3 regions of the Exiguobacterium sp. s127 genome follow, and region 3 is predicted to be linked to each of the others. Evidence: predicted binding sites of a transcription regulator. Region 3 holds the regulator's gene; each other region holds the start of a gene.

Region 1 (4,712 bases), on a different contig from region 3:
AAAGGAGTGCGGCATGAAAAAACGAATGTACCTTGCATTACCGCTAGCGGCCCTGTTACTGACGGGATGTGCGAGCGACGAGGAGACAGTTTCTTCGACAGACACGAAGACGGAGGAACGTGCTCCAAAAGAAGAGACGCCGCAGACGAGCGACGTCAAAAAACCGACAGCGGACATCGTTAAAGAAGACGCGAAACAGGAGACGCCTCCTGCAGAGCCGGTTGCGAAAGAGACGACCGAAAAAAAATCAGATACGACAACGGATCAAAAAGAAACAGAAGACAAGCCCTCGGTCACGGCGTCCAGCAATGATCCGTTCACCGGATACAAACAGATTCAAGTCGATGGCGGCGACCAGTCCGGCTCGCGTCAGGCGAACGTCGTCGTCGATATCGGGTTCGGGGACCGCGAGTACTGGGCATTTACGAACAAGCATGGACAACTCGTCAAAGTCATCGCCAAAAAGATCACCTTACAAAATGATAAAACGGAAGACGTGACGTCAGCCGGTCGCTACTATCATGATGAAGCGAAGGTCCCGGGTGTCGAACACCGTGATCTTGATGAAGGACATGTCATCGCCGATTCGCTTGGCGGTGTCTCGAACGCCTACAACATCACGCCGCAGGACAGTACGCTCAATCGCCACGGCGATCAAGCGTACATGGAAGATAATATCCGTAAAGCCGGTGGTGCGACGAATTTCGAAGCGATCATCCGCTATGAAACGACGAAAACGCAAATTCCTTCGAGTTATCAGTACACGTACACAATCAAAGGCAACGTCATCGTCGACAAGTTCGATAACGTCAACCCGGATGGTGTCAACGCGTCGCTCGGTCTGACCGAGAGTCCGGAAAGTAAACCGAAGGCTGAACCAAAGGCAGCGCCAAAAGCAACACCAAAAGCTGAACCGAAGGCGAAAACGCCTGCCGCTTCGACACCAAGCACGACGCCGGAAACGGGCGGTGACGTCTCAAGCGTCGATGCGAACGGAAACGGACAAGTCACGATCCAGGAAGCGAAGGATGCCGGTTTCAGCATGCCGATCCGGAGTGACCACTGGCTCTATCCGTACATGCGGGACAACGATCACGACGGCATGGTCGGTGAATGACAACACGAAAAAGGCAGGCTCCGCGGAGCTGCCTTTTTTTAATTATGTGTCACATCATAACCGACGACTTTGTTGCGCCCCGTCTGTTTTGCCTGATACAGCGCCTGATCGGCTTTTTGGACGACTTCGAACGCCGTCTTGGCTTGATCGGACGATGCGACACCCATCGAAAGCGTGACATGGAAAGCCGGATACGGTTTGAAGATGAAGTGTTGATCGGCGCACGCCGTCCGGATCCGTTCCCCGAGTCGCTCCGCTTCACGGTGCGAGATATCCGGCAGGACGACGACGAATTCCTCGCCGCCATACCGGGTGACGAGTCCCGTTTCCGGACAAAACGTCGTCAACAGATGACTGAGTTGCCGTAAGACGACATCCCCGCCATCATGTCCGTATTCGTCATTGACCGACTTGAAGAAGTCGATATCGACAATCAGGACCGAGAAGGCATACCCGTGTTTGTCATAGTCGGCCAATGTCTCATCGAGTTTCCGCCGATTGGCGAGATTCGTCAGACTGTCCGTCAAGGCAAGCTCCTGCTGGGCTTGGACGAACTGGAAATGTTTCCGTAACTCCTGCAGGAAACGAAACGTCACGTACCCTCCGAGAAGATTGAAGATGATGTAGACGAATGACATCTCGAAAAACCGAATGAACGTATCCGTCAACAAGTACAGGGCCGGTAAGCTGTAGCCGATTCCGATGCTCAGTAGGACAAGGTAGTCTTTGAACGTCTGGGCAGCAAAGCGACGGTAAATACTTGCCGTGACGAGTAAAGCAAGACAAATCAGCGTCGCGAGAATCAAACCTTGGTAGACACCGGGTGGCGTGACGAGAAAGCGGGCCCCGATGACGGCGACCGTCGTCAATGCGCCACTGATCCAGCCGCCGTAATAATACGCCGTGACGAGCGCGACGAGTCGTAAGTCAATCTTTGCCCCGTCGTAGGAGATACTGTTTAAGACGAGCAGTGCACCGATCACGCTTGCAATCAATCCGACGGCAAGCCGGATCCGGATTGAGGAGTGCGGTGAAATGCGTTTGATGTTGCGCATCGGTAAGAAAGCGAACAGCAGGGACGTAATCAAAAGGGAAAAGTTTAATAGAAACTGGTTGAATTGACTCAACACGACGATCGACATCCCTTCAAAAAATAGCTTTTTCTGTCTATATCTTCTTTATCGTCTTACCGGCACCCTTTTTCTAGCCGTTTTGCAGGTTTTCCATTTTCTTAAAGGGGAATCATTATGACAGATGCATCTGTTAATTCGTAAAAGGGGGAACTACCTGTGGACATGAACGAAGAAAAACGAAAAAGTAAAATGCCTTTCTTCATCGGGCTCGTCATCGTCATCTTTTTAATCGTCGCCGCTGCGTTAATCATCTACGTCACGTCTGAACCGAAAGAGGAAACGCAACAGCTCCTCCAACTGACGGTGAGCCAAATCACGCCGTACTTACCACTTGCCGGCTAACGACACCTTACTTTTTTTCAACCAAAAGGGCAGACCGATTTTCTTCGGACTGCCCTTTCCTTCTGCCTACATGACATACCGCGCCTCTTTCTTATCGATGATATTGCGGACCCGGTTTTCAGTCACCCCGTACACGAGCGCAAGCTTTCGAATCGACGCTTCGCCCGTCCGGTAGCGCCGCCGGATCTCCCGAATCTGCCACGCCGACAATTCGACATGGTCCGTCAACAGCAGATCGAATTCAGCGAGTAAGGAAGCATAGGCTTGGCTTGGCGAAGGCTTGACGGACAGATTATCAATCTGGTCATTCAAGCGGTCACCGTCCGCCCGCACGAGACGTTCCTGGCAGGCAGTCGGGTCAAGAAACGCCCGGGCGACGAGTTCACCGACGTAAAACCGTTCACCACGCCCCTGCTGATACAGCGTCACTTTCCGATAGCCGTCCTGATTGATTCGCGGACGCAGGACGACACCCGTGCGCCGCTGTTTGACGCCACGGCTTGTCTCGACAATCCGGTCGAGCGAACGGACATTTCCCGACGTCGACACTTGATAACTCCCTTCATATCCTTGTACCATCTTCCAATGTTCCATCTGCCCGAACACCCTCCATTCGTTGTGACACGCCATCCGTTGTTATCTCCATTATATCATTTTACGAACAAACGTTCTAACTCCAACATGCTGAACCGGTATGGTAATCTAACAAAAAAAGGAAACGGGGTCTTTTGATGAAATTCGTTTTATTGCTCGGTCCGCAGGCGGTCGGAAAAATGACGATCGGTCAGGAACTCGAACGGTTGACCGGGATGAAGTTGTTTCATAACCACCAGACAATCGATTTGCTGTTGCCCTATTTCGACTTTACAAAGCCCGCCCATCACAGGCTGAAGGACTTGATCCGCCGGGAGATGTTCAAGGAGATGGCGGTCAGTGATCTCGAAGGTGTCCTCTTCACGTTCCTCTGCCTGTTCGGGGTCGAGGGCGGGGGAATCGAATTCATCGAGGAGACGGTCGCGTTGTTTGAAGAGGCGGGTTCCGACGTCTATATCGTCGAACTCGAAGCATCCGTCGCGACTCGTCTCACGCGGAATACGACGGAAAACCGCCTCACCCATAAGTTTACGAAACGGGATCTCGCCGCTTCCGAAAACGACTTGCTCGAGACGGCAGACGGCTACCGGACGTCCTCCCTGCCAGGAGAACTGCCGTACCCGAACTACTTCCGCCTGGATACGGAAGGACGCTCTGCCGCTGCAAGTGCCGAAGCAATCTGTGCCCGCTTCGGCTGGTCTTACACACCCGTCAGGTAACGTCATGAAAGGGGAATGCCGCTTGAAGTCGCACCGGAACGAATACCACTCTCTGATCCTGACTTTCATCCTCTTGATTGTCAGCATCCTGCTGTTCTTCGGGCTGAACGGACGGACGTTCCCGAATATGAGCCTTTGGGTCCCGATCAGTCTGTATTCGCTCGTCGGCGTCGGCTATGTGATGTCACTCCTGATTGCGCTCCGGTTGAAAAACACTGTCATCAAGACCTTCAGCCTGCTTGCCACTCTGATGCTGTTGCTCCCGCTCGTGATTTGGGTTTATCTCCTGCTGCTCGCGAACGGCATCTCGGAACCTTAAAAAAAGAGGACAAGCCGTTCGCAGTCTGCGACGCGGATTGTCCTCTTTTTCGTTTAGTGCGTCAAGGCTAACGAAAATCCGTCATCCGTTCTCTCAAATCCACTCTTCTCCCAAACGACGGCTTCCCCGCCTCTGCCCGTCACGGACGGTAACAATAATGTCCGTGCCAGATACGCCGTGATGACCCTCAAGGCTTCTTCAACGTAGCCGGCGGCGTCAGACGGATCGATTGCGTCATAGCTGAGTTGCTGACCGGCTAACTGCATCGTCGCAACCTGTTGGTGCTCGTCCCGCAGCTCCAATGTCCAAACACAGCCGTCTGTCGTATCCACCGCTTCGATGTGTAAGCGGGACGTCGTAAAGTCAGGATGGCGTCCGTTCATCTTCATTCCTCCCCTGTCACGTCAAACGTTGCCGTTGCGTAAGCTTGCCCATTAATCAAGATGGTCACACGATGCGTCCCCGGATAGTGGACACGTGTCGTCAAG
Region 2 (4,712 bases), on a different contig from region 3:
TCGAAATCACGCGATCAACGGACCGACATTTTTGAGACATTACTGCCCGGTCTGCTCGTCGGGATTGTCTTATCTGCAATCAGTTTGAGTTTACAGGTGACCGTCAGCCCGGTCTTCATTGTCGCCTTTACGGCGCTCGCTGCCGTGACATTAGTGATTGGCGTCGTCCGGTTTAACTTGCCGCTTTGGCCGCTCAGCGTTTTGGCACTTATCGGGTGGTTCGTGACGGATGAACGGATGGACGGGATTAAAGAGGTCGACGCGACGACGTTGCTGTTGCTTGCGAGCTTGACGCTGCTGGCAGAATTGGCGCTCGTCGCGTGGCGCGGTCAAAAGCAGTTGTCCCCATCACTCGTCTTATCGAAGCGGGGGCGTTTCATCGGTGGGTTGTCCGCGAACAAACTGTGGTTGATTCCGTTGCTCGTCATTGTTCCAGGCAGTAGTCTCGAGGAATGGTTTCCGCGGTTCGCTTTTCCGGAGTACGTCCCGCTCGTGCTCTTTTTCCCGCTCGGCTTCAGTTTTCTGTTCACAGGAAAATTGCCGGCTGAGTTGATGCGTCCATTGATTCGGAGTCGCGTCATCACATTGTTACTCGCGGTCTTGTTGACACTGGGTGCGTACGTGACGAACCGGGAAGAATGGTTATTCGGTCTACCGCTCCTGCTCGTCTTGCACATCATTTTGCATCAACGGGTCAAACGCTTGAACCGTTCAGCGACGCCGATTTTCCTCAATGGAAAACGGGGTGTCGTCATCCTGGGGACGTTCCCTGGATTACCGGCATCAGAAATGGGGCTCGTACCCGGAGAAGCCATCTATAAGGTCAACGGTGATTTTGTTGATTCCGAGACGAGCTTCTATGAAGCGATTCAAAAGCATAAACCATACTTACGTCTCGAAGTGATGAATCATAATGGAGATGTTCGGTTTGCGCAACGGGCTTTTTATGAACAAGATCATCATGAACTCGGCATCATGTTCGTCAGTGAGCCGGGGAATCGCCGGACGAAAATTCGAACGCTTCAATAATGAGCATCCTCTATCACGTGAGTGGTAGGGGATGTTGTTGTTTCTTGAGTGAACTTTATCTTTTTCAGAGATAATCCGTACCGGGACTTTTTCTTTTTTGGAAAAACGGGTAACTTCCTAGAAGGAGCACTTCATAATCGAATGTTTGTTCGTAAAGTGATACAATAAAGATAGATTTTTTACGGAATGAGGGGGAAGTTAGCGATGGATTTTGAGTTAGTGTCACCATTTGAACCAGGCGGCGATCAGCCGGCTGCCATTAAACAATTGGTCACCGGCGTCAAGAACGGCGAGCGGCATCAAACGTTGCTCGGAGCGACCGGAACCGGTAAGACGTTCACCGTCTCGAACGTCATCAAAGAGATTAAAAAGCCGACGTTAGTCCTGGCGCATAATAAAACACTGGCCGGGCAACTGTACTCGGAGTTCAAAGAATTTTTCCCGAACAACGCGGTCGAGTACTTCGTCAGCTTTTATGATTACTATCAACCGGAAGCGTATGTCCCGTCGACGGACACGTTCATCGAAAAAGACTCGTCCATCAACGATGAGATTGATAAACTCCGTCACTCGGCGACATCTTCCTTGTTTGAGCGAGATGACGTCTTGATCGTTGCGTCCGTCTCGTGTATCTACGGTCTCGGTAACCCGGAAGAATACAATAATCACGTGTTGTCGCTTCGTGTCGGCAACGAGATGGGGCGTAACGAGATGCTTCGTCGTTTGATTGACATTCAATATGAACGAAATGACATCGACTTCCAGCGCGGGCGGTTTCGTGTCCGTGGTGATGTCGTCGAGATTTTCCCGGCGTCACGAGACGAACAATGTGTCCGTGTCGAATTTTTTGGTGACGAAATCGAACGGATTCGCGACATGGATCCGTTGACAGGTGAAATCATCGCCGACCGTGAACATATCTCAATCTTCCCGGCGTCCCACTTCGTGACGGGGGACACACGTCTTCAAAAAGCAATCGCGAACATCGAAGTCGAACTTGAGACGCAACTCGCGAAGATGCGTGAAGACGGGATGTTACTTGAGGCACAACGTCTTGAGCAACGGACGAACTACGATCTCGAGATGATGCGTGAAATGGGTTACTGCTCAGGAATCGAAAACTACTCCCGTCATTTAAACCTGATGCCGGAAGGATCAACGCCGTATACGCTCATCGATTACTTCCCGAAAGACTTCTTGCTCGTCGCCGATGAGTCGCACGTCACGTTACCGCAAATCCGCGGGATGTATAACGGTGACCAGGCGCGGAAACAAGTCCTCGTCGAGCATGGTTTCCGTTTGCCGTCAGCGAAAGATAACCGGCCGCTTCGTTTTGAAGAGTTTGAAGAGAAGGTCAGTCAAGCAATTTATATCTCAGCGACGCCGGGACCTTATGAGCTCGAGCACTCAAAAGAGATGGTCGAACAAATTATTCGTCCGACGGGACTCGTCGATCCGACAATCGAGATTCATCCGATCACGGGTCAAATCGATTACTTGATGGACAACATCCGGGACCGCGTTGCGAAAAATGAACGGGTTCTCGTGACGACATTGACGAAAAAAATGTCGGAAGACTTGACCGATTATTTAAAAGAGAACGGTGTCAAGGTCAACTACATGCACTCGGAAATCAAGACGCTCGAACGGATTGAAATCATTCGCGATCTGCGGCTTGGTAAGTATGACGTACTCGTCGGGATCAATCTGCTTCGTGAAGGACTCGATATTCCGGAAGTGTCGCTCGTGACGATTCTCGATGCGGATAAAGAAGGTTTCTTACGGTCCGAGCGATCATTGATTCAGACGATCGGACGGGCGGCCCGGAACTCGGAAGGGCACGTCGTCCTGTTTGCAGACAAGATTACGGATTCGATGCAACGGGCAATGGATGAGACGGAACGTCGGCGCAACATTCAGCTCGCGTTCAATAAAGAACACGGCATTACGCCGAAAACGATTCAAAAAGACGTTCGCGGTGTCATCAGTACGACGATTGAAAGTGATGATACGGTCGAAAAACTGGAGAAATTCAATAAACTGAAAAAACCGGAGCGCGAAACGCTACTCGAACAGTTGGATCAAGAGATGCGACAAGCAGCGAAAGACATGCAATTCGAGCGCGCAGCAGAGCTTCGAGATCTTATATTAGAATTGAAAGCAGGTGCCTAAGTTGGGAGACAAGAAAAACAAGATTATCATCAAAGGCGCTCGCGTCAATAACCTCCAAAACATCGATGTCGAAATCCCGCGCGATCAGCTCGTCGTCTTGACGGGCTTATCGGGATCCGGTAAGTCATCACTCGCGTTCGATACGATTTATGCGGAAGGGCAACGACGTTATGTCGAAAGCCTCTCCGCTTATGCACGCCAGTTTTTAGGGCAGATGGATAAACCGGACGTCGATGCGATTGAGGGACTTAGTCCGGCAATTTCAATCGATCAAAAAACGACGAGTAAAAACCCCCGCTCGACTGTCGGGACGGTGACGGAGATTTATGATTACCTCCGTCTGCTGTATGCGCGAATCGGCAAACCGATTTGTCCGAACCACGGGATTGAGATCTCGAGTCAAACGATCAGTCAGATGGTCGACCAAGTGATGGAGTTACCTGAGCGGTCGCGGTTGCAGATTTTGGCACCGATCGTTTCCGGACGAAAAGGGGCGCATGTCAAAGTCTTTGAAGATTTGAAAAAAGAGGGCTTCGTCCGTGTCCGTGTCAATGGCGATACGATTGATTTAACGGATGACATCGCACTCGAAAAAAATAAGAAACACTCGATTGAAGTCGTCGTCGACCGTGTCGTCGTCCGACCAGACGTCGAATCACGGCTCGCCGACTCACTCGAAACAGCACTTCGCCTCGCGGAGGGACGTGTCATCGTCGATACGATGGATGGCAATGAGCTCCTTTTCAGTGAGCATCATGCGTGTCCCATTTGTGGTTTCTCAATCGGAGAACTCGAACCACGAATGTTCTCGTTCAATTCGCCATTCGGGGCCTGTGCCTCATGTGACGGACTCGGGACGAAACTTGAAGTCGATGTCGATCTTGTCGTACCGCATGCAGACAAGTCACTCAACGAAGGGGCAATCGTCGCGTGGGAACCAACGAGCTCACAATATTATCCGCAATTGCTCAAAGCAGTCTGTGAGCACTTTAAAATCGACATGGATACGCCGTTCGAACAGTTGTCAGACGAACAACGCGACATCATCTTAAACGGCAGCTCGAAAGAAGAAATTCACTTCCGTTATGAAAATGACTTTGGCATGGTCCGCAACACGGATCTGTTCTTTGAAGGTGTCTTGAATAACTTGCAACGTCGCTACAAGGAGACGTCGTCGGATTACATCCGCGAACAGATGGAAGGATATATGGCGAAAAAAGCATGTCCGACTTGTAAAGGGCATCGTCTGAAACGCGAATCGCTTGCTGTCAAAGTATCCGGTATCCACATCGGAGAAGTGACGAAGATGTCAGTCAAGCAAGCCGTCATCTGGTTCGAAGAGTTACCGGCGAAACTATCGGAAAAAGACCAAACGATTTCGCGGATGATCGTCCGCGAGATTCATGAACGGTCGTCGTTCTTAGAAAACGTCGGTCTCGATTATTTGACGATTTCCCGTGCTGCCGGCACATTGTCCGGTGGGGAAGCGCAACGGATTCGTCTCGCGACAC
Region 3 (4,712 bases):
GTCATAACGAGCAACGTCGGTTTGTTTTTCGATTGAACAGCTGTTTTCCAAGCGGCAATCGTTTCTTTTCCGTCTGCCGGACGATAGACCGTCAAGTTCGGCATCGCACGGAAACTCATCAAGTGTTCGACCGGCTCGTGTGTCGGACCATCTTCTCCCACTGCGATCGAGTCATGCGTCAAGACGAAGATTGATTGAATCCCCATCAATGCTGCAAGACGGACTGCCGGGCGCAAGTAGTCTGAGAAGACGAAGAATGTCGCACCGTAAGGGATGACGCCACCGTGAAGTGCCATTCCGTTAACAGCTGCTGCCATCGCGAACTCACGGACACCGAACCAAATGTTACGGCCACTTGGATCGATATCGAAGTCAGCTTCGCCTTTTAGCATCGTGTTGTTCGAACCAGCTAAGTCAGCTGATCCCCCGAAGATTGATGGGATGTTTTTCGCAAGAGCGTTTAAGACTTCTCCACTCGTCTGACGTGTTGCTTTTTTCGATGTCAGATCATATGTCGGAAGATCTGCTTCCCAGTTGCTCGGCAATTCATTGTTGATCGCTTGAACAAGCTCAGCGTGCAATTCCGGATGTGCTGCTTTGTATTGCTCCATTTTTTCCGTCCATGCTGCTTCTGTATCAGCGCCACGTTTTTCGATGCGCTCCTCGAACAAGTCTTTGACTTCTTCCGGTACATAGAATTCTTCATGATCCCAAACGTAGCTTGCTTTCGTCAACTTGATTTCCGCATCGCCGAGTGGTGCACCGTGTGAAGCCGATTTCCCTGATTTGTTCGGCGAACCGAATCCGATAACCGTTTTGACTTCGATCAATGTCGGTTTTGTTGTTTCCGCTTTCGCCGCGTCGAGTGCTTTTGAAATCGAATCGATATCCGTTCCATCTTCAACACGGATGACTTGCCAGTTGTATGCTTCAAAACGTTGTTGGACGTTTTCAGAGAATGACTTGTCCAAGTCACCATCTAACGAGATGTCGTTTGAATCATACAGGACCACGAGTTTACCAAGACCTAAATGTCCTGCGAGTGAAGCCGCTTCTGCAGAGACACCTTCCATTAAGTCGCCGTCTCCGCAAATGCCGTATGTGAAGTGATCGACGACGTTTAAGTCGTCACGGTTGTATTTCGCTTCGAGGTGACGTTCTGCCATCGCCATCCCGACAGCCATCGCGATGCCTTGTCCGAGTGGACCAGTCGTCGCATCGACACCTGCTGTGTGACGGTATTCCGGGTGACCCGGTGTTTTTGAGTTCCATTGACGGAATGACTTCAAGTCATCCATCGCGAGGTCGTATCCTGATAAATGGAGGAGTGAGTAGAGAAGCATTGAACCGTGTCCTGCTGAAAGTACAAAACGGTCACGGTTAAACCATTCTGGATTTTTAGGGTTGTGGTTCATATGATCCGCCCATAATGTAAATGCCATCGGTGCTGCACCCATCGGCATTCCCGGGTGGCCCGAGTTCGCTTTTTGTACTGCATCAATTGATAAGGTACGAATCGTATTTACTGCTAGTAATTCTACTGTTGTCATGTTCGTCAAAACAATCATCCTCTCTCTTTTTCACAAATTCTATATCATTTTAGCACACACAGAAATGTGATACAACTTTTCTAAATAGTATGTCACATTAAAATGAATGCGCTCTCTATTGCCCTTTTCAAGCAACTTTCATGATACACATTACTGATTTTCCCATTAAAAAAGCTACCTCGCTCACGGATTGAGCGACGCAGCTTTCGTTCATACAAAACTTGCTTACTGTTTATTGCGTTCTTCTTCTTGTGCTTGCTTCAATTTTTCAGGCGTAACATCCGTTCCTTCTTCATCAACGATTTTGATGCCCATCATTTGATTTTTGAACGAACCACGAAATGCTTCTAAATAGGCCGTTCTTAATTCTTTTTGTTCCGCCGTCTCAGCTTCCGTTAACGGTTCGACTTTTGATTTATTGGCAAGTTCATTAATTCGATCGAGTTGTTCTTGTGATAACATAATATCCCTCTTTCTCTTTGACTCAACGCGGAGCACTTTAATAGTAACCTTACTGTAAAAGACCCGAAAAAAAAAAGCAAGTTTGTCGCGTCAAGATGACACAACACCTGCTTTCATTCATAAGACTGGACAACTTCTTTATATTCAAGATAACGCCGGTTGACCGTCGCTTTCGAAATATCATGCCCCATGCCGCGTAAGGTCGTCGCGATGTCAGCAAACGTCAAACCAAGTTCACGTAATCGAACGATTTCTTCAATCGGGACTTCCTTTCGACTGCGGCCGGCATTCTCGCCTTGGCGATTGAGATTTTGTTCGGGTCTAAAACCATTATCGACAGCCCGTCTCATGCCGCGTGCAATTTTTGCATTGTGGAGCTTACGCTGGTATTCCTCAACGAGTGAAACGATTTCGAGGACCATTGCTTCCGCATCCGCCAGTTGGTATTCACCGTCTGACTCCATCGTCATCAACTGGACATCATGTTTTTTGAGCGTATGCAAAATCGCGATTTTGGCGTTTCCTCTTCCGATTCGTGTATCGTCCGTCACGAGCACCGCTTCCACCAGATGACGCGTTACATAATCAAGAACGGTCAACATCCCTTCTCGCTCTACATCATAGCCACTTTCTTTTTCGACGATGATATCTATGATTTCAAATCCTTTTGTTAAAGCGAGTCCCGACAGTTCTGCTCTTTGCCGCTCCAGTGAGCTCTCTTGTGCTTCTTTTTCCGTCGAGACGCGACAGTAGATTACTACTTTCATCGTACCTCACACCCCTGTTCGTTCATTCAACAACTTTTATATTCTGTCATTGTTGTGCGATTGGTACAACGATTTTGTCTTTCGAAATGACATGTTTTGTTTCGAGTTCATTGTTCTTGATCAGCCAGTCGATGTATTCTTGATTCGTCATCGAACCATCATTGTAGACTTCAGCAACTTGTTCGACCGTTACGTTCTCATCGACCGTGACTGACGCCGTAAGTAATCGGTGGACCTTTTCATCCGGTCGTGGTGTTAAAAGAAAAAGAATGAAAGCAAAACTGAGCGTATAAAACAGAATTGAAAAGGCATGAGTACGAATAGAATGAATCATCATGAATCCCTCCAAATAGGTTATTAGAATAAATGTTCTCGGAACAATTGTTCGCATAATCTATAATAAACACAGAACCAGTGTTCGGTCAATACAAAAACATCGAACAATTGTTTGTGCGCTCATTTGTTCTATGTTATAGTAATTCTAGAAACATATATTCCTAAATCCTAAAAAAACCAATCCGGAAAGAGGTGGCAATTCGTATGCGGAAAATGTCTAAACGTCAACAAGAAATCCTTGACTACATCATCGCTGAAGTGAAGTTAAAGGGCTATCCACCTTCAGTTCGCGAAATTGGTGAAGCTGTTGGTCTTGCTTCAAGCTCAACGGTACACGGTCATTTGGATCGTCTAGAAAAACGTGGACTGATTCGCCGTGACCCGACGAAACCACGCGCGATTGAAATATTGCTTGATAAACCTGAAGAAATCAACGAAGCGATCGTCCATGTCCCCGTTATCGGCAAGGTAACTGCCGGACTTCCGATCACTGCGATTGAAAACATAGAAGAGCATTTCCCACTCCCTGCACATTATGTAGGAAATGAAACCGTCTTTATGTTGACGATTGATGGCGAATCGATGATTAATGCAGGTATTCTTGATGGCGATCGTGTTATCGTGCGTCAACAAAACACAGCAGAAAACGGGGAGATTGTCGTTGCGATGACCGAAGATAGTGAAGCGACAGTCAAACGGTTCTTCTTAGAAGATCAACAGGTACGTCTTCAACCAGAAAATGACTCGATGGACCCGATGTATTTCGATAACGTGTCGATTCTTGGCAAGGTCATCGGCGTTTACCGGACGATTCACTAAGAGAGGGACCAGCTAAGCTGGTCTTTTTTCATGCCTTCTGGAAATGTACATGATACGGTCAACTCCGTTGCCCTAACGGGATATGTTGTTTATTCGGTCGCAACGAACCAAACGGATTGGCTCCCGACCGCTGTCGGAATCGCCGTCGGGACCTTATGGCTTTCGCCCGACTTAGACTTAAAATCGGAACCTTACTATCGTTTTGGCCCTTTGCGTGTCCTTTGGATGCCATACGTTAAAATTATGCCGCACCGCTCCATCTGGTCGCATGGCTTAATCATCGGAGATGTCATCCGCCTACTCTACAGTGCCGCTTTATTGATTCCGCTACTCTTTTTAGCCTTCTATAGTGAAATCATCCAAGCAAGCACGGTCGACTCATTGATTGACGTCATGCCTGCTTTTATTATCGGTGTGATGACCGCAAGTACGATTCATATCATCCTTGATCATACGAGTAGTTGGTTCCGCCCTAAAAAGAAACGAAAAAAACGTCGATCCTGACTTTTTCCATTCAATCATGGAAAAAGTCTTTTTATTATCCAATTCTAATTTTTTTAAACCTAAATATTGAAAATTTCGATTCCTATATTTCAATTATTTGTATTGAAAACGTTATCAATTCGGGTTAGGTTTAAATAGAAAGGCATTATTCGCTTTAATCCAAAGGGAGGGTTTTTGCATGAGTAATTTTATTAGTGAGATGATGGGAACATTGATTCTCGTCCTACTCGGGGATGGCGTCGTCGCCGGTGTCGTTCTGAAGAAAACCAAGTCT

What was found. Region 3 encodes LexA, which represses DNA repair genes until DNA is damaged. Its sites were predicted from a motif close to CGAACATATGTTCG; they were not measured.
Region 1: the regulator LexA is predicted to act here: its motif matches at 3,251-3,264, upstream of KNP98_RS10045 (NUMOD4 domain-containing protein).
Region 2: the regulator LexA is predicted to act here: its motif matches at 1,168-1,181, upstream of uvrB (excinuclease ABC subunit UvrB).

Annotation. Positions count from the first base shown of each region.
Region 1 is NZ_JACSMO010000006.1:153,782-158,493, forward strand. It holds gene KNP98_RS10030 (DNA/RNA non-specific endonuclease) at 14-1,117, shown strand; gene KNP98_RS10035 (GGDEF domain-containing protein) at 1,156-2,247, opposite strand; gene KNP98_RS10040 (hypothetical protein) at 2,413-2,592, shown strand; gene KNP98_RS10045 (NUMOD4 domain-containing protein) at 2,659-3,186, opposite strand; gene KNP98_RS10050 (DEAD/DEAH box helicase family protein) at 3,324-3,905, shown strand; gene KNP98_RS10055 (hypothetical protein) at 3,928-4,224, shown strand; gene KNP98_RS10060 (hypothetical protein) at 4,278-4,607, opposite strand; gene KNP98_RS10065 (DNA alkylation repair protein) at 4,610-4,712, opposite strand, start outside.
Region 2 is NZ_JACSMO010000001.1:231,385-236,096, forward strand. It holds gene KNP98_RS01080 (PDZ domain-containing protein) at 1-1,029, shown strand, start outside; gene uvrB (excinuclease ABC subunit UvrB) at 1,234-3,201, shown strand; gene uvrA (excinuclease ABC subunit UvrA) at 3,203-4,712, shown strand, end outside.
Region 3 is NZ_JACSMO010000005.1:43,690-48,401, reverse strand. It holds gene tkt (transketolase) at 1-1,568, opposite strand, end outside; gene KNP98_RS08155 (DUF896 domain-containing protein) at 1,776-2,012, opposite strand; gene KNP98_RS08150 (YneB family resolvase-like protein) at 2,126-2,779, opposite strand; gene yneA (cell division suppressor protein YneA) at 2,826-3,113, opposite strand; gene lexA (transcriptional repressor LexA) at 3,320-3,934, shown strand; gene KNP98_RS08135 (metal-binding protein) at 3,965-4,438, shown strand; gene KNP98_RS08130 (MIP/aquaporin family protein) at 4,617-4,712, shown strand, end outside.